DNA from 3 places in the Streptomyces sp. NPDC006743 genome. Region 2 is predicted to be linked to each of the others. Evidence: riboswitches for the same ligand, from Rfam matches in the RefSeq annotation. Region 2 holds a riboswitch; each other region holds the start of a gene.

The links. A riboswitch is a leader RNA that binds a small molecule or an ion and turns the genes downstream of it on or off. The one in region 2 is predicted to bind cyclic di-AMP.
Positions count from the first base shown of each region.
Region 1: another riboswitch for cyclic di-AMP. It lies ahead of ABZ719_RS30180 (M23 family metallopeptidase); the one in region 2 lies ahead of ABZ719_RS20535 (transglycosylase family protein).
Region 3: another riboswitch for cyclic di-AMP. It lies ahead of ABZ719_RS25570 (M23 family metallopeptidase); the one in region 2 lies ahead of ABZ719_RS20535 (transglycosylase family protein).

Region 1 covers NZ_JBEYJA010000050.1:27,828-35,024, reverse strand. Annotated here, with positions in the region: gene ABZ719_RS30195 (DNA topoisomerase IV subunit A) at 1-1,318, opposite strand, end outside; gene ABZ719_RS30190 (pitrilysin family protein) at 1,577-2,950, shown strand; gene ABZ719_RS30185 (pitrilysin family protein) at 2,947-4,335, shown strand; cyclic di-AMP (ydaO/yuaA leader) riboswitch at 4,533-4,693, shown strand; gene ABZ719_RS30180 (M23 family metallopeptidase) at 4,706-5,464, shown strand; gene ABZ719_RS30175 (GntR family transcriptional regulator) at 5,718-6,374, shown strand; gene ABZ719_RS30170 (HPr family phosphocarrier protein) at 6,693-6,974, opposite strand; gene ABZ719_RS30165 (GNAT family N-acetyltransferase) at 7,178-7,197, shown strand, end outside.
Region 2 covers NZ_JBEYJA010000024.1:14,512-21,708, forward strand. Annotated here, with positions in the region: gene eno (phosphopyruvate hydratase) at 55-1,341, opposite strand; gene ABZ719_RS20535 (transglycosylase family protein) at 1,660-2,397, opposite strand; cyclic di-AMP (ydaO/yuaA leader) riboswitch at 2,402-2,568, opposite strand; gene ABZ719_RS20540 (transglycosylase family protein) at 2,751-3,947, opposite strand; gene ABZ719_RS20545 (cytochrome P450) at 4,080-5,402, opposite strand; gene ABZ719_RS20550 (nucleoside triphosphate pyrophosphohydrolase) at 5,488-6,471, opposite strand; gene ABZ719_RS20555 (SurA N-terminal domain-containing protein) at 6,818-7,197, opposite strand, start outside.
Region 3 covers NZ_JBEYJA010000036.1:21,181-28,377, reverse strand. Annotated here, with positions in the region: gene ABZ719_RS25595 (SigE family RNA polymerase sigma factor) at 1-340, shown strand, start outside; gene ABZ719_RS25590 (hypothetical protein) at 350-904, shown strand; gene ABZ719_RS25585 (mannosyltransferase family protein) at 1,046-2,338, shown strand; gene ABZ719_RS25580 (dihydrofolate reductase family protein) at 2,497-3,696, shown strand; tRNA gene ABZ719_RS25575 (tRNA-Met) at 3,743-3,816, shown strand; cyclic di-AMP (ydaO/yuaA leader) riboswitch at 4,186-4,343, shown strand; gene ABZ719_RS25570 (M23 family metallopeptidase) at 4,355-5,431, shown strand; gene ABZ719_RS25565 (aldo/keto reductase) at 5,757-6,701, shown strand; gene ABZ719_RS25560 (PrsW family glutamic-type intramembrane protease) at 6,721-7,197, opposite strand, start outside.

The DNA of each region.
Region 1 (7,197 bases), on a different contig from region 2:
GCGTGTCGAGGATGTACTGCGTCTGGACCTCGCTCAGCGAGAACCGCTCCATCAGGCGCTGCTTGGCCTGCGCGGAGTTCTCGCTGGAGCGGATCAGCCGGATGACCTCGTCGATGTCCACCAGCGCCGTGAGCAGGCCCTCGACCAGGTGCAGCCGGTCCCGCCGCTTGCCGCGCCGGTACTCGCTGCGGCGCCGTACGACCTCGAAGCGGTGGTCGAGGTAGACCTCCAGCAGCTCCTTCAGCCCCAGCGTGAGGGGCTGGCCGTCGACCAGGGCGACGTTGTTGATGCCGAAGGACTCCTCCATCGGCGTCAGCTTGTAGAGCTGCTCCAGGACCGCCTCCGGCACGAAGCCGTTCTTGATCTCGATGACCAGCCGCAGCCCGTGCTCGCGGTCGGTGAGGTCCTTGACGTCGGCGATGCCCTGGATCTTCTTCGCGCCGACCAGGTCCTTGATCTTGGCGATGACCTTCTCCGGACCGACCGCGAAGGGCAGCTCGGTGACGACGAGGCCCTTGCGGCGGGCGGTCACCGTCTCCACCGAGACCGTGGCGCGGATCTTGAACGTGCCGCGGCCCGACTCGTAGGCGTCCCGGATGCCGGACAGGCCGACGATCCGCCCGCCGGTGGGCAGGTCGGGGCCCGGCACGTGCCGCATCAGCGCGTCCAGGTCCGCGTTCGGATGACGGATCAGGTGCCGGGCCGCCGCGATGACCTCGCCCAGATTGTGCGGCGGCATGTTCGTGGCCATGCCCACGGCGATGCCCGACGCGCCGTTCACCAGAAGGTTCGGGAAGGCGGCGGGCAGGGCCACCGGCTCCTGCTCCTGGCCGTCGTAGTTCGGCGCGAAGTCGACCGTGTCCTCGTCGATCGACTCGGTCATCAGGCTCGTCGCCTCGGCCATGCGGCACTCGGTGTACCGCATCGCGGCGGGCGGGTCGTCGTTGCCCAGGGAACCGAAGTTGCCGTGGCCGTCGACCAGCGGGACACGCATCGAGAAGGACTGGGCCAGCCGCACCAGCGCGTCGTAGATCGACGCGTCGCCGTGCGGGTGGAGCTTGCCCATGACCTCGCCGACGACACGGGCGCACTTCACGTAGCCGCGCTCGGGGCGCAGGCCCATCTCGTTCATCTGGTAGACGATGCGGCGGTGCACCGGCTTCAGTCCGTCCCGGGCGTCCGGCAGGGCGCGCGAGTAGATGACCGAGTACGCGTACTCGAGGAAGGAGCCCTGCATCTCGTCGACGACGTCGATGTCGAGGATCTTCTCCTCGTAGGGGTCGTCGGGCGGCGGGGTCTTCGTGCTGCGGCGGGCCATCGCTGCCGGCTCCTTGCTGAAGCGTGTGACGGGATCTGACGCCGACCATTGTGGACCGCCGGACTGACAACGTGGACCGGACCCCGCCCCGGAGGGTCCCGCGCGCCCCGCGCGCGGGACCCGTCCGCCCCGATCCGCTTCCGCTCCCGGCGTACGGCGAGCGGGAACTTCGCCAGCGGTCCGCACGCTTGCATACAGTGGCAGGACCGGCAGGAACAGGGCGGTTCCCGGACCGCCACCGCGATCGAAGGGACGTACATGCCCATGGGTCACACGGCCACAGCCGAGGCAGGCTCCGGCGGCCTGACAGCGACCGAGCACCGCCTGGCCAACGGCCTGCGCGTGGTGCTCTCCGAGGACCACCTGACCCCGGTCGCGGCGGTGTGCCTCTGGTACGACGTCGGCTCCCGCCACGAGGTCAAGGGGCGTACCGGCCTGGCTCACCTTTTCGAGCACCTGATGTTCCAGGGCTCCGCCCAGGTCAAGGGCAACGGCCACTTCGAACTGGTGCAGGGCGCGGGCGGCTCCCTCAACGGCACCACCAGCTTCGAACGCACCAACTACTTCGAGACCATGCCCGCCCACCAGCTGGAACTGGCCCTCTGGCTGGAGGCCGACCGCATGGGCTCGCTGCTCGCCGCGCTGGACGACGAGTCGATGGAGAACCAGCGCGACGTCGTCAAGAACGAGCGCCGCCAGCGCTACGACAACGTGCCCTACGGCACCGCGTTCGAGAAGCTGACCGCCCTCGCCTACCCGGAGGGCCACCCGTACCACCACACGCCCATCGGGTCCATGGCGGACCTGGACGCGGCCACCCTGGAGGACGCGCGCGCGTTCTTCCGGACGTACTACGCGCCGAACAACGCCGTCCTCTCGGTCGTCGGCGACATCGACCCGCGGCAGACCCTCGCGTGGATCGAGAAGTACTTCGGCTCCATCGCCGCCCACGACGGCAAGCCGCAGCCCCGCGACGGCTCGCTGCCCGAGGTCATCGGCGAACAGCTGCGCGAGGTCGTCGAGGAGGAGGTCCCGGCCCGCGCCCTGATGGCCGCCTACCGGCTCCCGCACGACGGCACGCGCGCGTGCGACGCGGCCGACCTCGCGCTGACCGTCCTCGGCGGCGGCGAGTCCTCCCGGCTGTACAACCGGCTGGTGCGCCGCGACCGCACGGCCGTCGCCGCCGGGTTCGGCCTGCTGCGGCTGGCCGGCGCGCCCTCCCTGGGCTGGCTCGACGTGAAGACCTCCGGCGACGTCGAGGTGCCGGTCATCGAGGCCGCCATCGACGAGGAACTGGCCCGGTTCGCCGAGGAGGGCCCGACCGCCGAGGAGATGGAGCGCGCCCAGGCCCAGCTGGAGCGCGAGTGGCTGGACCGGCTCGGCACGGTCGCGGGCCGCGCCGACGAACTGTGCCGCTACGCCGTCCTGTTCGGTGACCCGCAGCTCGCCCTGACCGCCGTCCAGCGGGTCCTGGAGGTGACGCCCGAGGAGGTCCAGGAGGTCGCCAAGGCCCGCCTGCGCCCCGACAACCGCGCGGTCCTCGTCTACGAGCCGACCGCCCCCGACGCACAGGAGCAGGCACCGGACGCGGACGCCGCGGCCGGCGACGACACCGAGGAGACGGCGAAGTGAGCGAACTGGCCACCATGGAGTTCCACCCCCGTCCCCAGGCGGGCGAGGCCCGGCCGTGGGCGTTCCCGGCCCCCGAGCGCGGCACGCTGGACAACGGCCTGACGGTGCTGCGCTGCCACCGCCCCGGCCAGCAGGTCGTCGCCGTGGAGGTGCTCCTCGACGCACCCCTGGACGCCGAGCCGGCCGGCCTGGACGGCGTCGCCACGATCATGGCGCGGGCCTTCTCCGAGGGCACCGACAAGTACTCCGCCGAGGAGTTCGCCGCCGAACTGGAGCGCGCGGGCGCCACCCTGGACGCGCACGCCGACCACCCCGGCGTACGGCTCAGCCTGGAGGTCCCGGCCTCCCGGCTGGCCAAGGGGCTCGGGCTGCTGTCGGACGCCCTGCGGGCACCGGCGTTCGCCGAGTCCGAGGTCGAACGGCTGGTGCGCAACCGGCTCGACGAGATCCCGCACGAGCTGGCCAACCCCTCCCGCCGGGCCGCCAAGGAACTCTCCAAGGAGCTGTTCCCGGCCACCGCGCGCATGTCGCGCCCCCGCCAGGGCACGGAGGACACCGTCGGCGCCGTCGACGCGTCCGCCGTCCGCGCCTTCTACGACCGGCACGTGCGCCCCGCGACGGCCACCGCCGTGGTCGTCGGCGACCTCACCGGCATCGACCTCGACGAGCTGCTGGGCGAGACCCTGGGCGCCTGGACCGGTTCGCGGGCCGAGCCGCGGCCCGTGCCGCCGGTCACCGCCGACGACACCGGCCGCGTCGTGATCGTGGACCGGCCCGGCGCCGTCCAGACGCAGCTGCTCATCGGCCGGACCGGCCCCGACCGGCACGACCGGGTGTGGCCGGCCCAGGTGCTCGGCACCTACTGCCTGGGCGGCACCCTCACCTCCCGCCTGGACCGCGTCCTGCGCGAGGAGAAGGGCTACACCTACGGGGTGCGGTCGTTCGGCCAGGTGCTGCGCTCCGCGCCCGACGGCACCGGCGCGGCGATGCTCGCCATCAGCGGCTCGGTCGACACGCCGAACACCGGGCCCGCGCTGGACGACCTGTTCACCGTGCTGCGCAAGCTGGCCGCCGAGGGCCTCACCGAGGCCGAACGGGACGTCGCCGTGCAGAACCTCGTCGGTGTGGCGCCGCTCAAGTACGAGACGGCCGCCGCCGTGGCGAGCACGCTGGCCGACCAGGTCGAGCAGCACCTGCCCGACGACTACCAGGCGACGCTCTATCAGCAGCTCGCCGGGACCGGCACGGTGGAGGCCACCGCGGCGGTCGTCAGCGCCTTCCCGGTGGACCGGCTGGTGACGGTGCTCGTCGGGGACGCGGCGCAGATCAAGGAGCCCGTCGAGGCGCTCGGCATCGGCCCGGTGACCGTCGTCACCGCCGAGTAGCGCGGCCCGGCACGCGCGCGTGGGGCCCTGGTGACGGACGCGTCACCAGGGCTCTGTGATGTCCGGATTGGGGGAGTGGCTGCGCTTCTGCCCTGTGGCCTGCGCTACAAAAACCCGGATCCGTTTGGGATCGGAAAGCGGGCCCGTCTAGCGTCGGTCCGGCTGTTCGTCGGGCAGTGCGCCGCACCCGCGGCACCGGACAGTCATCGCCGAGTCCCCGTACGGCGCGAGCCAGGGGAGCCGGGGACCCACGCAGTCCCTGGGGTGAATCGGGCGCCGCGCACGCGCGCGGGGCCCGTAGGAGACCTTCCTGCTCCGAACCCGTCAGCTAACCCGGTAGGCGAGAGGGAAGGAAAGGACCAGCCACCACATGGCGTTCACGCGCGCCACCGGGAAGCACCGCCGTCCCGGCCGGGTGCAGCGCACCACCGCCCGCGCGGCGGGTGTCGCGGCCCTCACCACCACCGGCGTCATCGGCACCCTCGCCGCCTCGCCGGCCCTGGCCGCCGAGACCCCGGCCCCCGCGGACACCGGCCTCACCCCGGTCGTCAGCCTCGGCGACACCGTCGCCGAGCGGGTCGACGCCCAGGCGGCCGCCCAGCTGGAGGCGGCCCGGCACAAGCAGGCCGAGGAGGCCGCGCGCAAGCGGGCCGCCGAGCAGGCGAAGAAGGCGCGCGAGGCCAAGGAGCGGGCCGCCCGCGAGGCCGAGCGCGAGCGCCTCAACACCTTCGTGCCGCCGATCACCGGCTCGTACGTCTCCACCGGCTACAAGACCGGTGGCTCCCTGTGGTCCTCCGGCTCGCACACCGGCATCGACTTCCACGCCGCGAGCGGCACCGCGGTGCACGCGGTCGGCGTCGGCACCGTCGTGCAGACCGGCTGGGGCGGGGCGTACGGCAACCAGATCGTGATCAGGATGGCCGACGGCATGTACACCCAGTACGGGCACCTGTCGTCCATCGGTGTCTCGGTGGGCCAGCAGGTCACGCCGGGGCAGCAGATCGGCCTGTCCGGCGCCACCGGGAACGTCACCGGCCCGCACCTGCACTTCGAGGCGCGCACCACCCCCGACTACGGCTCCGACGTCGACCCGATCGCCTACCTGCGCAAGCACGGCGTGCACGTCTGACGGCGGCACCTGCGAGGGCGTGCCCGTCCGAGGGCCCGTACCGCCGAACACGTGGACGCTGATCACGCGGACATCTGAACGACACCGAAAACCCCGGCCGCCCGGCCGGGGTTTTCGGTATTCCCGGGCTCCGCGTTGACCAAAAAATAACCCCGGATTCCGTCGTGCGGTCGGAAATTCCCGCGCATTGTCATAGAGTCGCCGGAACACGCGTTCGTCGCGGAGTTCCACGGGATCAATGCGGAGGTCGGTCATGCGCGTTCCGGCGCACTCGGTGTGCACGGCGATCCGGGACGACATCGTCGCCGGCGTCCACGAGCGCGGTGCCCGGCTCGCCGAGGAGGTCCTCGCCCGGCGCTACGGCGTCTCGCGCGTGCCCGTGCGCGAGGCCCTGCGCACCCTGGAGGCCGAGGGTTTCGTCGTGACCCGCCGGCACGCCGGCGCGTGTGTCGCCGAGCCCACCGGGCAGGAGGCCGCCGACCTGCTGGAGATGCGCCTCCTGCTGGAGCCGCTGGGCGCGGCGCGGGCCGCCCAGCGGCGCACCGAGGCCCATCTGAAGGTGCTGCGCGGCCTGGTCAGGCTGGGGCGGGAGCGGGCGGACAGCGGCGGCGAGGAACTGCGGTCCCTGGCGGCCTGGTTCCACGAGACCCTGGCGCAGGCCTGCGGCAGTCCCGCGCTGACCGCCGTCCTGACCCAGCTCCGGTACAAGATCGCCTGGATGTACGGGGTGCCGGACCCGGCCGACCCGGTCGAGGCCTGGGACGAGCACGGGGCGATCGTGGACGCCGTGGCGCGCGGCGACGCCGAGCGCGCCCGGGCGCTCACCGCCCTGCACACGGAGCGGGTCACCGCCGCGCAGCGTGTGAGGGCCCCGAAACGTCCCGTCAACACTTCGGGCGTCCGGCATTAACAAGGCTGCCGTATACAAAGAGGAAATCGACCCGAAGAAGCACCGGACCGCTATTCGCGCACCATGAATTCGCGCGTTTTTCCGGCGTGCGTCCGGTCGCGTTCTCGGTATGCGCCCGATCGCGTTCCGCCGGGCGCCACGATCGCGATTTTGTGCGCGCGAACTCTTCCGGAACGCGGGAACACGCGAAAGCCGCGCCGCCCGGAAAGAAAAGGGCGACGCGGCTTTCGTGTGCGCTGCGCCGTGCGGCACCGCGGCCGGTGAGCGGCGGCCGGGCGGAGCCGTGGCCACGCCCGGCACGCGGTGCGCGGTGAGCGGTCAGACGGTCTCGGGAAGCTCCTCGAGACCCTCGGCGACCAGCTTGGCCAGCCGGTCCAGGGCGGCGTCCGCACCCTCGGCGTCGGAGGCGAGGACGATCTCCTCGCCGCCCTGCGCGCCGAGGCCGAGGACGGCCAGCATGGAGGCCGCGTTGACGGGGTTGCCGTCGGCCTTGGCGATCGTCACGGGGACCCCTGCGGCCGTGGCGGCCCGGACGAAGATGGAAGCGGGGCGGGCGTGGAGGCCCTCGGCCCAGCCGACGTTGACGCGGCGCTCAGCCATGTGATGCTGCCCTTCAGTGTTTCAGGTTGTCTAGACCAGTTTCCCATACGTGAAGCACGTCCCGGACGGCACCGCAACCGGTGTCCCGGCGGTGCCGGACCGCGGCCTCGGTCCGGCAGGTGCCCGCCCGGGCGCGTCCTCGCGCGTGGTGCTCCACAGACTGCCTCGCGCCGCTGTCGGACGCGAGCCGTACTCTGGGGCCCATGCGCACCTCGTCGGACCG
Region 2 (7,197 bases):
CGGCCGTGGTGCGGTTCAGCCCTCGAAGCGGCTGTTCAGCCCTTGAGCCGCTGCTCAGCCCTTGAAGCGAGGGAAGGCGCTGCGGCCGGCGTAGACCGCGGCGTCGTCGAGGATCTCCTCGATGCGCAGCAGCTGGTTGTACTTGGCGACGCGCTCGGAGCGGGCCGGGGCGCCGGTCTTGATCTGACCGCAGTTGGTGGCGACGGCGAGGTCGGCGATGGTGACGTCCTCGGTCTCGCCGGAGCGGTGCGACATCATGCACTTGAAGCCGCTGCGCTGGGCCAGCTCGACGGCGTCCAGGGTCTCGGTGAGCGAACCGATCTGGTTCACCTTCACCAGCAGGGCGTTGGCGGCGCCCTCCTCGATGCCGCGGGCCAGGCGCTCGGGGTTGGTGACGAACAGGTCGTCACCGACGAGCTGGACCTTCTCGCCGAGCTTGTCGGTGATGATCTTCCAGCCGGCCCAGTCGTCCTCGAACAGCGGGTCCTCGATGGAGACCAGCGGGTAGGCCGCGACCAGCTCCTCGTAGTACTCCGTCATCTCGGCGGCGGAGCGCTCCTTGCCCTCGAAGAGGTACGCGCCGTCCTTGTAGAACTCGGAGGCGGCGACGTCGAGGGCCAGGGCGATCTGCTCGCCCGGGGTGTAACCGGCTTCCTTGATGGCCTCGAGGATGAGGTCGAGGGCCTCGCGGTTGGAGCCGAGGTTCGGGGCGAAGCCGCCCTCGTCGCCGAGGCCGGTGGCCAGACCCTTGCCCTTCAGGACCTTCTTGAGGGTGTGGTAGACCTCGGTGCCCCAGCGCAGGGCCTCGGAGAAGGACTCCGCGCCGATCGGGGCGATCATGAACTCCTGGATGTCCACGTTGGAGTCGGCGTGCGAGCCGCCGTTCAGGATGTTCATCATCGGCACCGGCAGCAGGTGCGCGTTCGGGCCGCCCAGGTAGCGGAAGAGCGGGAGGTCGCTGGCCTCGGAGGCGGCGTGGGCGACGGCGAGGGAGACGCCGAGGATGGCGTTGGCGCCGAGCGAGCCCTTGTTGTCGGTGGCGTCCAGGTCGAACATGGCCTGGTCGATCAGGCGCTGCTCGGTGGCGTCGTAGCCGACCAGCTCCGGGCCGATCTGCTCGATGACGGCCAGGACGGCCTTCTCGACGCCCTTGCCCTGGTAGCGGTTCGGGTCGCCGTCGCGCAGCTCGATGGCCTCGAAGGCGCCGGTGGAGGCGCCGGACGGAACGGCGGCACGACCCGTGCTGCCGTCGTCGAGGCCGACCTCGACCTCGACCGTGGGGTTGCCTCGGGAGTCCAGGATTTCCCGGGCTACGACGACGTCGATGGACGGCACGAGCATCTCCTTCGTGGATGTGACGCTGAAAGTGCGGGGCGGTCTGCCTTGCGGCTGTGCCTTGCGACTAGAGCCTAACCGTCCCGGGCCGCCGACCGACCGACCGACCGTCCCGTGGACAGGGTGACGGTACACATTGTTCCAGCACGGAACAAAGGGCGGAGGGGCGGGGACGCGAACGGGAAGTGAAAAAGCCCCGCCCCGGTGCGTACGGGGGAACACGCACCGGGGCGGGGAGCCCGTGGGGACGGGGGCGGCCCCACGCGGCCTCCATCGTGGAGGCCGCGCCTGGGGAGGGCCTGGGGTACGGCTAGCGGCTCGCTGTCACTTCAGGTGGAGCTGCTGGCCCGGGTAGATGAGGTCGGCGTCGTCGACGATGTCCTTGTTCAGCTGGAACAGCTTCTCCCAGCCGCCGCGCACGCCGTGCTCGGTGGCGATGGAGCTGAGGGTGTCGCCGGCGGTCACCTTGTACTCGCCGTCACCCTTCTTGACCTTCTTGCCGGTCGGGGTGGTGACGGTCTTCTTCGGGGCCGGACGCGTCGCGGAGCGGTCGGCCGCCCGCTGCTCGGTCGAACGGGTCGAGGTGCTGCTCTTGGAGCTGCTGGAGCTGCTGCTCGACGAGGACGACGAGGAGGAGGAAGAAGAGGAGGAGGAGGAGGACGACGAGGAGCTGCTGCCGCCGCTGGAGGAGGCGCCGGACAGGCCCTTGCCGCAGACCGGCCAGGCACCCTTGCCCTGGCCCGCGAGCACCTTCTCGGCGACGGCTATCTGCTGCGACTTGCTCGCCAGGTCGGCGCGCGAGGCGTAGGCGGTGCCGCCGTACGCGGCCCAGGTGGAGTTGGTGAACTGCAGGCCGCCGTAGAAGCCGTTGCCGGTGTTGATGGACCAGTTGCCACCGGACTCGCACTGGGCGACCGCGTCCCACTCGGAGGTGGTGGCGGCGGAGGCGTTGCCGGCCGCCATCAGCGGGCCGGCGACGGCGACACCGGCGACACCGGCGAGTGCGATGGCGCGGGTGGCCTTGGACGGACGACGATGCTTGCCCTTGCCGGAAAACAGCATGGAAGGATCCCCTCACCGACGCCTGCGAGGTGAGCTGTCGGGTTCGGGCCGGTTGAGTTGCCCGGCCGTGCCCTTGGGGAGGCACGGCTTCACCCCCAGCCGCTCCGGTCGTCCGACCGGCGCGGCAACTTACCTTGGGTCCCCCGCTCCTGCCTTCGGCGCTCGAAGCGACGACTGTTCCCGTACGGCCGCTGGCAGGATTCGGCGTTGCGGCAGCCGGGGCTCGCGGTGGCGAGCGGTCATGACCGTAGACAGGTGATCGGCCGGATTTCAAAGACGATCAGGGCTTCTGAGACTCATCCCACACTTTCACCGAATGGGACATTCGACGCGAAGCGTGACGTGAACTCCGCCTACTTTCGGGCGTTTTCAGCGGGGACATCCAGGCTCTGACCGGCGACGATGTGGTCGGGGTCGGCGCCGATGGAGCCCTTGTTCGCGTCGTAGAGCGCGTGCCATCCGCCGTGGAGGTCAAGGGAGTCGGCGATGGACGTGAGGGAGTCGCCGGTGCGGACGGTGTAGGAGGCGGCGGACGAGGCGTGGGCGGCGCCGCCCTCGCGCGAGGCGTGCCGGCCGCCCGTCGCGCCCGTACGGCCCTCGGCGGCCCCTTCGTCGGCACTGCCGCCGCGGTGGCGGCCGCCTCCGAGCGCACCGGTGTCGACGAGGGCCGAAGAGCCGACGCTCTGCCCGTAGTTGTCCGGGGAGCCGGACTCGTCCCCGCCGCCGGAGCCGTCCGGCCACGGGGTGGTGTCGGACGCGTCCGGGCCGTGGGAGGTGCCGGACTTGGGCGGGTTGCCCGTCTTGGTGGGCGAAGAGGGCGAAGTGGAGGGCTTCGTGGCGGAGTCGCCCGGTGCGCCGCTCCCGTGGGCGGAGCCGACTCCCTTGGGGGTCTGCGCCGAAGAGCCGGACGAACCGGACGAGTCGCCCGTACCGCTCTGCGTGCCGTCAGGCAGACCCGGGTCGTTCACGCCGGACGGCCCCGAACCGTCCGCCCCGCCGCGCCCCTCGGAGTCGTCGGCGCCGTCGGCTGAACCGGACGATCCGGAGGAACCGGAGGAGCCAGAGGTGCCCGAGGACCCGGTCGAGCCGGAGGAGCCCGCAGTGGTCCCGTCCGAGCCGGACTTCGAGGACGACGAGTCGCCGCCCACGCCCGTGTCGACGTCCGCCGCGCCGGAACTCCTGGTGAGCCCGGAGAGCAGCCCGCAGGTGTGCCAGGCGCCGGGACCGCGGTCGGCGAGGATCTTCTCGGCCACGGCTATCTGCTGGGAGCGGCTGGCCTGGTCGGCGCTGGCCGCGTAGGACAGGCCGCCGTACTTCTCCCAGTCGTCCTGGGTCAGCAGCAGGCCGCCGTAGTAGCCGTTGCCGTTGTCGGCGCTCCAGGAGCCGCCGGTCTCGCACTGTGCCACCTTGTCCCAGGTGGTGCCGTCGGCCGCGCTCGCGCCGGAGGCGGCGACCAGGGGGATGGCGATGGCCGATCCGGTCACTCCGGCGGCGACGATGAGGGCCGGAGCCTGACGGGGGCGACGGTGACGACCGTTCCCGGAGAGCATGCGGAGACCTTTCGCACGACAACAGTGACCGGCGTGGCGGGAGGCTGGAAGGCCCCGGCGTCACACTGATGGGTGAAAGTAGCCGGTGACGATCACTTGTCACAAGTTAATGCCGCACAGATCACGTGACGATCACATAGTTGAGCGCGTGTCACCTTCGTGGCCGTCAGTGCCGGGGTGTACGGCCCCGAAGCGCACGGGCAGGGTCCGCAGCCCGCGCATGATGAGGCCGCCGCGCCAGCGCAGGTCCGCCGGGTCGGCGTCGAGCCGCAGGTCGGGCAGCCTGGTGAGGAGGGTGGCCAGCGCGGTCTGTCCCTCCAGGCGCGCGAGGGGGGCGCCCAGGCAGTAGTGGATGCCGTGCCCGTACCCCAGGTGCTGGTTGTCGCGGCGGCCGAGGTCGAGGGTGTCGGGGTGGGCGAACCGCTCCGGGTCGCGGTCGGCTGCGGCGAGGACGACCAGGACCGGGTCGCCGGCGGCGATGTCCTGCCCGCCCAGGGTGAGCGGCCGGGTGGCGAACCGCCAGGTCGCCAGCTCCACCGGCCCGTCGAAACGCAGCAGTTCCTCCACCCCGGTCTCCAGCAGTCCCCGGTCGCCGCCGGCGAGGGAACGCTGCAGCCGTTCCCGCTCGCCGGGGTGGGTGAGCAGGGCGTACATGCCGTTGCCGATGAGGTTGACGGTCGTCTCGAAACCGGCGAACAGGAGGATGAAGGCCATCGCGGCGGCCTCGTTCTCGGTGAGGTGCTCGCCGTGGTCGGAGGCGCGGATGAGACCGGAGATGAGGTCCTCGCCCGGGGTGGGTTCGGCGGGCAGCGCCTCGCGCTTGCGGTGGATCAGCTCGGCCAGGTAGCCGCGCATCTTCTTCACCGAACGGGCCACACCGCCCCGGGGGCCCTTGCCGTGCCGGATCATCATGCCCGCCCAGTCCCGGAAGTCGTCCTGGTCCTCGCGGGGGACGCCGAGCAGGTCGCAGATGGCGTAGATGGGCAGCGGGAAGGCGAACTCGTGGATGAGGTCGGCGGTGCCGCGCGCGGCGAAGGAGGCGATGAGGCCGTCGGCCAGTTCCTGCACGCGCGGCGCGAACTCGGCGACCCGGCGGGGCGTGAACGCCTTGCTGACCAGCCGGCGCAGCCGGGTGTGGTCCGGCGGGTCGATGTTCAGCAGATGCGTCATCAGGTCGGCCTTGCGCTCGCCGGGGATGCCGGTCCTGCCCCGGGCGTGCGCGGGCTCGTCGTGGTGGGCCGGGTTCTTGGACAGCCGGGAGTCGGCGAGGGCCTGCCGGGCGTCGGCGTACCGGGTGACCAGCCAGGCCTCCACACCGCTGGGCAGCCGGGTGCGGTGCACGGGGGCGTGCTCGCGCAGCCAGGCGTACGCCGGGTAGGGGTCGCTGGCGAATTCCCAGGTGAACAGCGGGGGCGGGGCGGGGACGGAGGAGGGGGTGTCCGGCTGGTCGTGCATGGGGCGACAGTAGCCGCCTGGGCGGAGGGCGGCCGGGCGGGGCGGGCGGACGCCTCGGGTCCGCGCCCCCCTTCTCCCGGCGCTCTCAGGCGCCCTCCGTCTTCCTGATCGCGTCCCTGTACGCGCGGGCCGCCGCCCGCAGTGCCGCCTCCGGGTCGACCCCATCGGTCTCGGCGCGGGCGGCCAGGGCCAGGAGTTCGTAGCCGATGCCCTCGCCCCGGGGCAGGGGCACCTGGAGGCCCGCCGTGCGTGCCCGCGAGGCGAGTTTCGCCGCGAGGGCGAGGCCGGGCTGGTGGACGGGGACGCCGTCCGTGACGGAGGCGCGCCGCTTCTCCTCCGCCTTGGTGCGCAGCCAGTGCTCCTTGACGTCCTCGGGGGTCTCGGCGCTCTCCTCACCGAAGACGTGCGGGTGGCGGTGGATCAGCTTGGCGACGATGCCGCCCGCGACGTCGTCGACCGAGAAGGGCTCCTCGGGGTCCTCCTCGGCGATACGGGAGTGGAAGACGACCTGGAGCAGCACGTCCCCCAGTTCCTCGCGCAGCTCGTGCCGGTCACCGTCCTCGATCGCCTCGACCAGCTCGTAGGCCTCCTCGATGCCGTACTTCGCCAGGCCCTGGTGGGTCTGCCGGGACGACCAGGGACATTCGGCGCGGATGCGGTCCATCACCTGCACCAGGTCGAGCAGGCGGGCGCCGGGCAGGTCGTAGGAGGCGGGGAGCAGCTCCAGCTCCGGCATGGCGAGGCGGCCGGAGCCGGCGAGCCGGGCGAGGCCGTCGGTGAGGGCCGGTTCGCCCTCGCCCGTGGCCACGACCACGACCGTGCGGCCGCCGGCGCAGGCACCGACCAGGTCCTCCGCGGTCGGGGACGCCTCGGTCACGGTGACGCCCGCCTCGCGCAGGTACGGCAGTTGCGGATGCGTCCCGTCCGCGCACAGCACCCGGTCGGCCGTGCGCAGCGCCTGCCAGGCGGGCCAGGACAGCAGGCCGGGGGCGACCCGGTGGCTGGTGGTGAGCAGGACGATGCGGCCGGCGGGGGCCGTCTCGGCGGTGCGGGCGGAGGTCGTGTTCACCCTTCGAACGTAACGCACGCCACGGACGCGCCGAGGAGTTGTCCACAGGCCGGGGAGATCCCGGACCTGCGCCACCGCGCACCCGCTCCCGCAGGGGCCGCCGGGGCCGGTCCGACGGGGCGCGGTACGACGACGAGCGGGCCGCTGGGGCCGGTCGACGACCGGGCCGTCCGGGCCGACCCGACGGCGAAGGGCCGCCCGGCCGACCCCACGGCGAAGGGCTGCCGGGGGGCTGTCCGTCCCGGCCGGGCCGCCCCAGCCGTCGGGCGTCAGGCCCCCGGGGGTTCAGGCCGTCTGGTGTCACGCCCCCGGGCATCAAGGCCGTCTGGTGTCACGCCCCCGGGCGTCAGGCGGCCTGCTGGGTGGCGGGCGCCGAGACGTCCCGCAGCCACGGCGTCTTCGCCGCGACCCCGCCCTTCTGCACGTCCCAGCTCCCGTAACGCGGGTTCAGGTCGACGTGGAGCGCGCCGGACGCGGCGGAGAGGGCGTTCCAGAAGGCCGGCCTGCTGGTGTCCGTGTTCAGCTTCGCCGCGAGCTTCTGCGCCTCGATCTGGAGGCGGAGGCTGTCGTCCAGGCGCTGCGGCGCCACCCCGTACTGCTGGAGCCAGCCCGTCTCCAGCGCCTTGGCGCCGCCCGCCCGCTGTTCGAGACCGGAGCGTGCCGTCTGCACCTCGCGGCGGGTGACGGTGACGCCCGCGTCACCGGCCGCCCGGTCCAGCACCCGGT
Region 3 (7,197 bases), on a different contig from region 2:
GGCGCCCGAGGCGTACGTACGCACGGTGATGGCGCGCGCGGCGGCCCGCTCGGCGCGCCGGCGCTGGTGGGGTGAGCGCCCCGTCGACCAGGTGCCCGAGCTGCCGGAGTCGGGGGACGTGTCCGCGACCGTCGCGGAGCGCTCGCGCCTGGAAGCGGCGCTGGCCCGGCTGCCGGCGCGGCAGCGGGCGGTGGTGGTGCTGCGCTACTACCAGGACCTCTCCGAGAGCCAGGTGGCGGACGCGCTGGGCTGCCCGGTGGGCACCGCCAGGTCGCACGCCGCGCGCGGAGTGGCCCGGCTGCGGCAGCTCCTGGACGACGTCAGCGAGTCGGTGGGCTGAAGGAGACACATGGACCACTTCGAACGGCAGTTGACGCGGATGATGCGCGCCGCCGAGGAGCACGCTCCCTTCGAGGCCCGCCACCGCGAGCGCCTGTGGGCGGGGGTGCGGGCCCGCCGCCGGGCCCGGACGGCGCAGCGGGCCGTCGGGTCGCTGCTCGCGGTCGCGGGTGTCGGCGTCGGGGTCTTCCTGCTGCCCGGCACCCGCGCCGGCGTGGAGCCCGCCGCGCCCGTGCCGCGCCCGGCGTCCAGCCCGCTGCCCTCGCCTTCCTTCCCCGGGACGTCACCGGCACCGGGCTTCACCCCGGGCGGCCCGACCTCTCCGCCACCGGCGGGCCGGACCTCCTCGATGTCCCCCGCCGGGCCGCCGGGTGCGTCGGAGACGACCGACGCGACGAGCGGGACCCGGACGGCAGGGACCACAGGGACGGCGGCCGGGGCGGAGACGACCGGGACGGGCGGCGCGCGGGGCACGGCCGGGAGTTCCCCGCCGGCCACGTACGCCCCGCCCTCGTGGACCATGCCCCCGCCCAGCAGTTCGTCCCTCACCGGGCCGCCCGGCTAGGCCCGCCCGGGCCGGACCGCCCCCACCTACGCGACCGTCACACCCCACCCGCCCCGCGCGCCCCCGTTCCCGACCGCCCCCAGCCCTGCCGGCCCACCCGCCCCGACCCGCCCGCCCGGTACCCCCAGGAACGGACGCCCGATGACCACGACCCTGCCCACCGCCCAGACACCGGGCACGCCCCGGGCGGGCGGTACCCGCGCACCGCGCCCCGCCTCCGCCGAAGGGTCCGGGCCGCCCGGCGGGCGCCGGCTGCGGCGCCTGGCCGGCCGGCTCACCCCGACCGACCTGCGGGTGCTGCGCCTGTACCTCTTCACCCGCCTCGGACTGTGGCTCGTCGCCTACGCCAGCGCCTGGCTGGCCCCCGCCGGCGCCCCGGACAGGACACCCGCCACCTGGCTGTCGCGCTGGGAGCAGTGGGACTGGGTCCACTACCAGCACATAGCCCAGTACGGCTACTTCGACCCGTTCCCCGGCGTCGATCCCCTGCAGGACAACCGGGTGGCCTTCTTCCCCGGCTTCCCCCTCGCGCTGCGCGCCGTCCACGTCCTCGTCCCGCACTGGACCGTGGCCGGACTGCTGGTCTCCCTGGTGAGCGGTGCGGTGGCCGTGGTGGCCCTGGCCCGGATCGCCGGAACCGGCCGGGCGGACGGTGACCGGTCCGGCCCGCGGGCCGCCGCCTTCCTGCTGTTCTCGCCCGCCGCGGTGTTCCTCGCCGCCGGCTACACCGAGTCGCTCTTCCTCGCGCTGGCCCTCCCGGCCTGGCTGGCGGCCAGGCACCGCAACTGGCCGCTCGCGGCCCTCCTGTGCGCCGCCGCCACCACCGTGCGGATCAGCGGCCTGTTCCTGGCCGCCGCCCTCGCGGTCGAACTCGTGATCGTCATCCGCTCACAAGGGCGGACGGGAGACCCCTCCCGCCGCTCGCTGCCCCGCCGGCTGCGCCCGCTCGGCTGGTGCCTGCTGCCGGCGGTGCCCGCCGCCGCGTACACCGTCTACCTGCGGGTACGGACCGGCGACTGGATGGCCTGGAAGCACGCCGAGGAACGCGGCTGGTACCGCGACTTCCACAGCCCCGCCGAAGCGTTCCGCCACACCTGGCGCAACGCCTTCGGCCACCTCCAGAGCACCGGGTACGCCGTCGAGTTCCAGCTGGAACTGGCCGCCATGGCCGCCGGGGTGCTGCTGCTGGGCGTCCTGCTGGTGCGCCGCCGCTGGCCGGAGGCCGTGTTCATCGCGCTCAACCTGTGGGCGCTGGGCACCTCCTACTGGTACCTCTCCGTGCCGCGGGCCACCCTGATCTGGTGGCCGCTGTGGACGGGCCTGGCGCACTGGAGCCTGCGGCACCGCTGGGTGAAGGAGGCCTACGTCGGCGTGGTGGCGCCGCTGACGACCGTCCTCGCGGTGACGTTCACCTCGGGACACTGGACGGGGTGACCCCCGGCGCGTGACGCACCCCCTCCCCGCGCCGGCACGCCCTCTCCCCGCGCCGGCGCACGGCCCAGCGCGCCGGGCCGCCCGGACGGACTGGTAGAAAACCCGAGGCGCCCCCACGCCTGCGAGCAGCCCGCCCATCGCCGAGAGAGAGTGCGCCGATGCCCCTCCCCCACGTCCTGCTGTCCGCCGCCGTCTCCCTGGACGGCTTCCTGGACGACACCGGTCCGAGCCGTCTCCTGCTGTCCGGCCCCGCCGACTTCGACCGGGTCGACGACGTACGGGCGAGCGTGGACGCGATCCTCGTCGGGGCCGGGACGGTGCGCGCCGACAACCCCCGCCTGCTGGTCAACTCGCCCGAGCGGCGCGCCGCCCGGGTCGCGGCGGGCCGGCCCGAGCATCCGCTGAAAGTCACGGTCACCGCCTCCGGGGAGCTGGACCCGCGGGCCCGCTTCTGGCACACCGGCGGGGAGAAGGCCGTCTACACGACGGACGAGGGCGCCGAGCGCCTGCGCAGCGCGGGCATCGGCACCGGGCCGGCAGGCGACGCCGGCACCGACGACGCCGGTGCGGATGCCGCGGCAGGTGCCGGTGCCGAGGCCGTCTCCGTGGTGGCGCTCGGCGCCGAACTCGACTGGCACGCGGTGCTGGAGCACCTGCACGACGTGCGCGGGGTGCGCCGGCTCATGGTCGAGGGCGGCGGCACCGTGCACACCCAGCTGCTCCAGCGGCACCTCGCCGACGAACTGCACCTCGTGCTCGCGCCGCTGCTCGTCGGGGACCCCGGCGCCCCAAGGCTGTTCGGGCCGGGCGCGTACCAGAGGGGACGGCTGCGGCTGGTGGAGACGCGGGCCCTCGGCGACGTCGTCCTCATGCGCTACGAGCCCACGGCCCCCGGCACGGGAGCCGCCCCCGTTCCCGCCGACCGGCACTGGCTGCGGATCGCGTGCGAGCTGGCCGGCCAGTGCCGGCCGTCGCGGACGGCGTTCAGCGTGGGCGCGGTGGTGGTCGCCGCCGACGGCACCGAGCTGGCCCGCGGCCACTCGCGGGAGGCCGGCGATCCGGTGGTGCACGCCGAGGAGGCCGCGCTCGCGAAGATCGATCCGGCCGATCCGCGGCTGCCGGACGCCACGGTGTACAGCAGTCTGGAACCGTGCGCCCGACGCGCCTCCCGGCCGCGTCCGTGCGCCCGGCTGATTCTGGACGCGGGAGTGCGGCGAGTGGTCACGGCCTGGCGGGAGCCGGACACGTTCGTCGAGGCGGCCGACGGGTCCGGGGTGCTGGCGGCCGCGGGCGCGGACGTCGTCGTCCTGCCGGAGTTCGAGGGTCGGGCCAAGGCGCCCAATCGCCACCTGCTGTGACGGGTGTGCATTCCACCCCGGGGATGACGTACACTGGTTTCAACGACGCGGGGTGGAGCAGCTCGGTAGCTCGCTGGGCTCATAACCCAGAGGTCGCAGGTTCAAATCCTGTCCCCGCTACTGAAGGCCCAGGGCCGGAATCCGATCAAGGATTCCGGCCCTGAGTCGTTTTCCGTTCGTATCCGTTCGGGTCCGTTCGTTCCGGTGCTCCGGCCGCTCATTGATCGCGGTGACCCGACGTGAGCGGGCCGTCCCCGTCCGCATAACAACTGACACACCATCACCGAACCGTCCGGGCCGGACGCGGCCCGATGGCGCCGTGATGTGGCCTGAAGTCCAGTCAACTCACCCCGCTTTCATCCCTCGTGAGGCTTATGTTCTGGCCAAAAAGGTTTAAGGATCAAGACGACCGGCTTGGAATCGGGGCCCCAGGTCTATTAACGTTCGATAACGCAGCGCGGTCGTCCCAGCCGTCACCGAAGGCGGCTCCGTGCGCGCGCGCCGAATCCCGCGAGGGAACCGGGGAACCACCAACTTGGGGTGAATCGGGCGTCATCCGCCGTGCGTACGCGGCTGGTTGACGCGCGTAGGAGACCTTCCCGCTCCGAACCCGTCAGCTAACCCGGTAGGCGAGACGGAAGGAAAGGAGCACGCCCGCGTGGCGTCCAACCCGCCTGCCTCTGAAGCCCCGTCGGTGCCGAGCCGGCGCACCGAGTCCTTCGCCTACGGTGACCGGCACCCCGACGAGGGCCCCTGGGAGGAGTGGAACCCCACCGAGGACTCCCTGCGTCCCGTCCGCGGCCGGCACCGTGTGGCCAAGCAGCGCGGCGGCGGGCTCGCCCGCAGTTCCACCGTGCTCGGCGTGGGCGTCATGGCGGCCGTCGGGGCGGGCGGCATGGCCAGCGCCAACACCGGCAAGCCGCCGGTCTCGATCTCCCTGCCCGATGTTCCCGCCCTGCAGGGCCTGCCCGCCGTGGGTGGTCTCTTCGAGGCATCCGGCCACGACGGCCAGGAGGGTTCCGCGACCGCGCTCAGCGACGTCGCCGAGACTCCGGCCCGGAGTGCCGCAACGACCGCGCACACCGCCCCGGACGCGGGCGAGGCGCTGCGCAACCGGATCATGGCCCAGGCCGAGCAGCAGCAGGCCCAGGCCGAGGCGGGGGCCAGGGCGGCCACGGAGGCGGCCGCGGTCCGCAAGGCCGTCCGGCAGGCCGAGGAGGCCGCGGCCCAGGCGAAGAAGGAGGCCGAGGCCAAGGCCGCCGCCGCGAAGAAGAAGGCGGAGGAGCAGGCCCGGAAGGAGGCCGAGGCGGCCCGGCTGGCCGCGCTGGCCAAGCAGTACACGCTGCCGACCTCCTCGTACACCCTCACCTCCACCTTCGGGCAGGCCGGCTCCATGTGGTCCTCCGGGCACCACACCGGACTCGACTTCGCCGCGCCCACCGGCACCCTGATCAAGGCCGTCCACAGCGGTACCGTCACCGAGGCGGGCTGGGCCGGCGCCTACGGCTACCGCACGATCCTCACCCTGGACGACGGCACCGAACTGTGGTTCTGCCACCAGTCGTCGATCAGCGTCGCGGCCGGCCAGAAGGTGAGCACGGGCGAGGTCATCGGCCGGGTGGGCGCCACCGGCAACGTCACGGGGCCGCACCTGCACCTGGAGGTCCACCCGGACGGCCAGGCCGCCGGCATCGACCCGATGGCGTGGCTCCAGTCCAAGGGCCTCACCCCCTGACGGACCGCCGCCCACCGGCACGCCGCCGCCCGCGAGGGCACGGGCCCGGACCCCACTGACGGCCCGGGTCCTGCCGACGGGCCACGCCCGCTGAGAGGCCGGGTCCCGCCGACGGGTCGCTGGTCGTCGACAGACCGGTTCCCGCCCTCGGCCCGGCCCGCCGACGGGTCGCTGCCCGCCCATGGTCCGGCCCCGCCGGCGGCCCGGGCCCCGCCCCTTCAGGTCTGTGCGGTCCGCCTGCCGACCGGGTGGTTTGCGCAACCTTTGCGCCGGTCACCGGCGGGGCGCGGAATGGGGCACTCCGCACTGGTCGTTGATGAGAAGCATGACTTCTCTACGCAAGCTGGGCCCGTCCGGCCTCGAGGTCTTCCCGCTCGCCCTCGGCGGCAACGTCTTCGGCTGGACCGCCGACCAGGCGCAGTCCTTCGCCGTCCTGGACGCCTACACGGCGGCCGGCGGCAACTTCATCGACACCGCCGACTCCTACTCGGCGTGGGTGGAGGGCAACCACGGCGGTGAGTCCGAGACGATCATCGGCAAGTGGATCAAGGAGCGCGGCAACCGCTCCGACGTCGTCATCGCCACCAAGGTCAGCCAGCACCCGGACTTCCAAGGCCTGTCCGCAGCCAACATCAGGGCCGCGGCCGACGCCTCCCTCAAGCGTCTGGGCACCGACCACATCGACCTCTACTACACCCACTTCGACCAGCCCGACGTGCCGGTGGAGGAGATCATCGGCGCCCTCGACGAACTGGTGAGGGCGGGCAAGGTGCGGCACATCGCCGCCTCCAACATCTCCGCCGAGCGCCTGGCCGCCTCCCTGGAGTTCTCCGAGCGCGAGGGACTCGCCCGGTACGTGGCGATCCAGCCGCACTACAACCTCGTCTCCCGGGACACCTACGAGGGCGGCCTGCGGGACCTCGCCGAGCGGGCCGGTCTGTCCGCCGTCCCGTACTTCGCGCTGGCCTCGGGGTTCCTGACCGGCAAGTACCGGCCCGGCGCCACGGTCGACAGCCCGCGCGCGGAGGGTGCGGCCAAGCACCTGGCGAGCGAGCGCGGCCAGAAGGTCCTGGCCGCGCTCGACGAGGTCGCCCGCGCCCGCGGTGCCGAGCCGGCCACGGTGGCCCTGGCCTGGCTGGCGGCCCAGCCGACCGTGGCCGCCCCGATCGCCTCGGCCCGGACGGTGGAACAGCTCCCGGCGCTGCTGGCGGTGGCCGGACTGGAACTGACGGACGAAGAGGTCACGAGGCTCACGCAGGCCTCCGCCTGAGCCTCACGGCGTCACGGCCTCACGGCTGCGCCCGGTAGGGCTGGTGCGGGCCGTACCCCGCCGAGCCCGCGGGGTACGGCGCGACCGGCCCCGCGGGTCCCGCCGGCCCGTGGGGAGGCTGTCCGGGCGAGGGCTGCCCGTACGGCGGCTGCCCGTACGGCGGCTGCCCGTACACGGGCTGTCCCTGCGGGGCCTGCCCGTATCCGTACCCGGACGTCCCGTACCCGTACAGGCCGTACGTCGGCCAGGGCGGCGGGACGACCCGTACGGGCGGCGCGGTCATCCGTGCCGCGTGGTCCAGGGCGGGCTGGGCCACCTCGCGCCTGCGCCACATCTCGTGCAGCAGCTCCCGCTCCCGTTCGCCGAAGCCGGCGCGGACCCGGCCCAGGCGCCCCCGGCGGCGCAGGAAGGCCAGCGAGGTCGCGTAGGCCTCGTACTGCGCCACCGTCCGCGCCGCGGCCTTGCCCAGGTGCCGGCCGGCGTACTCACGGGCCAG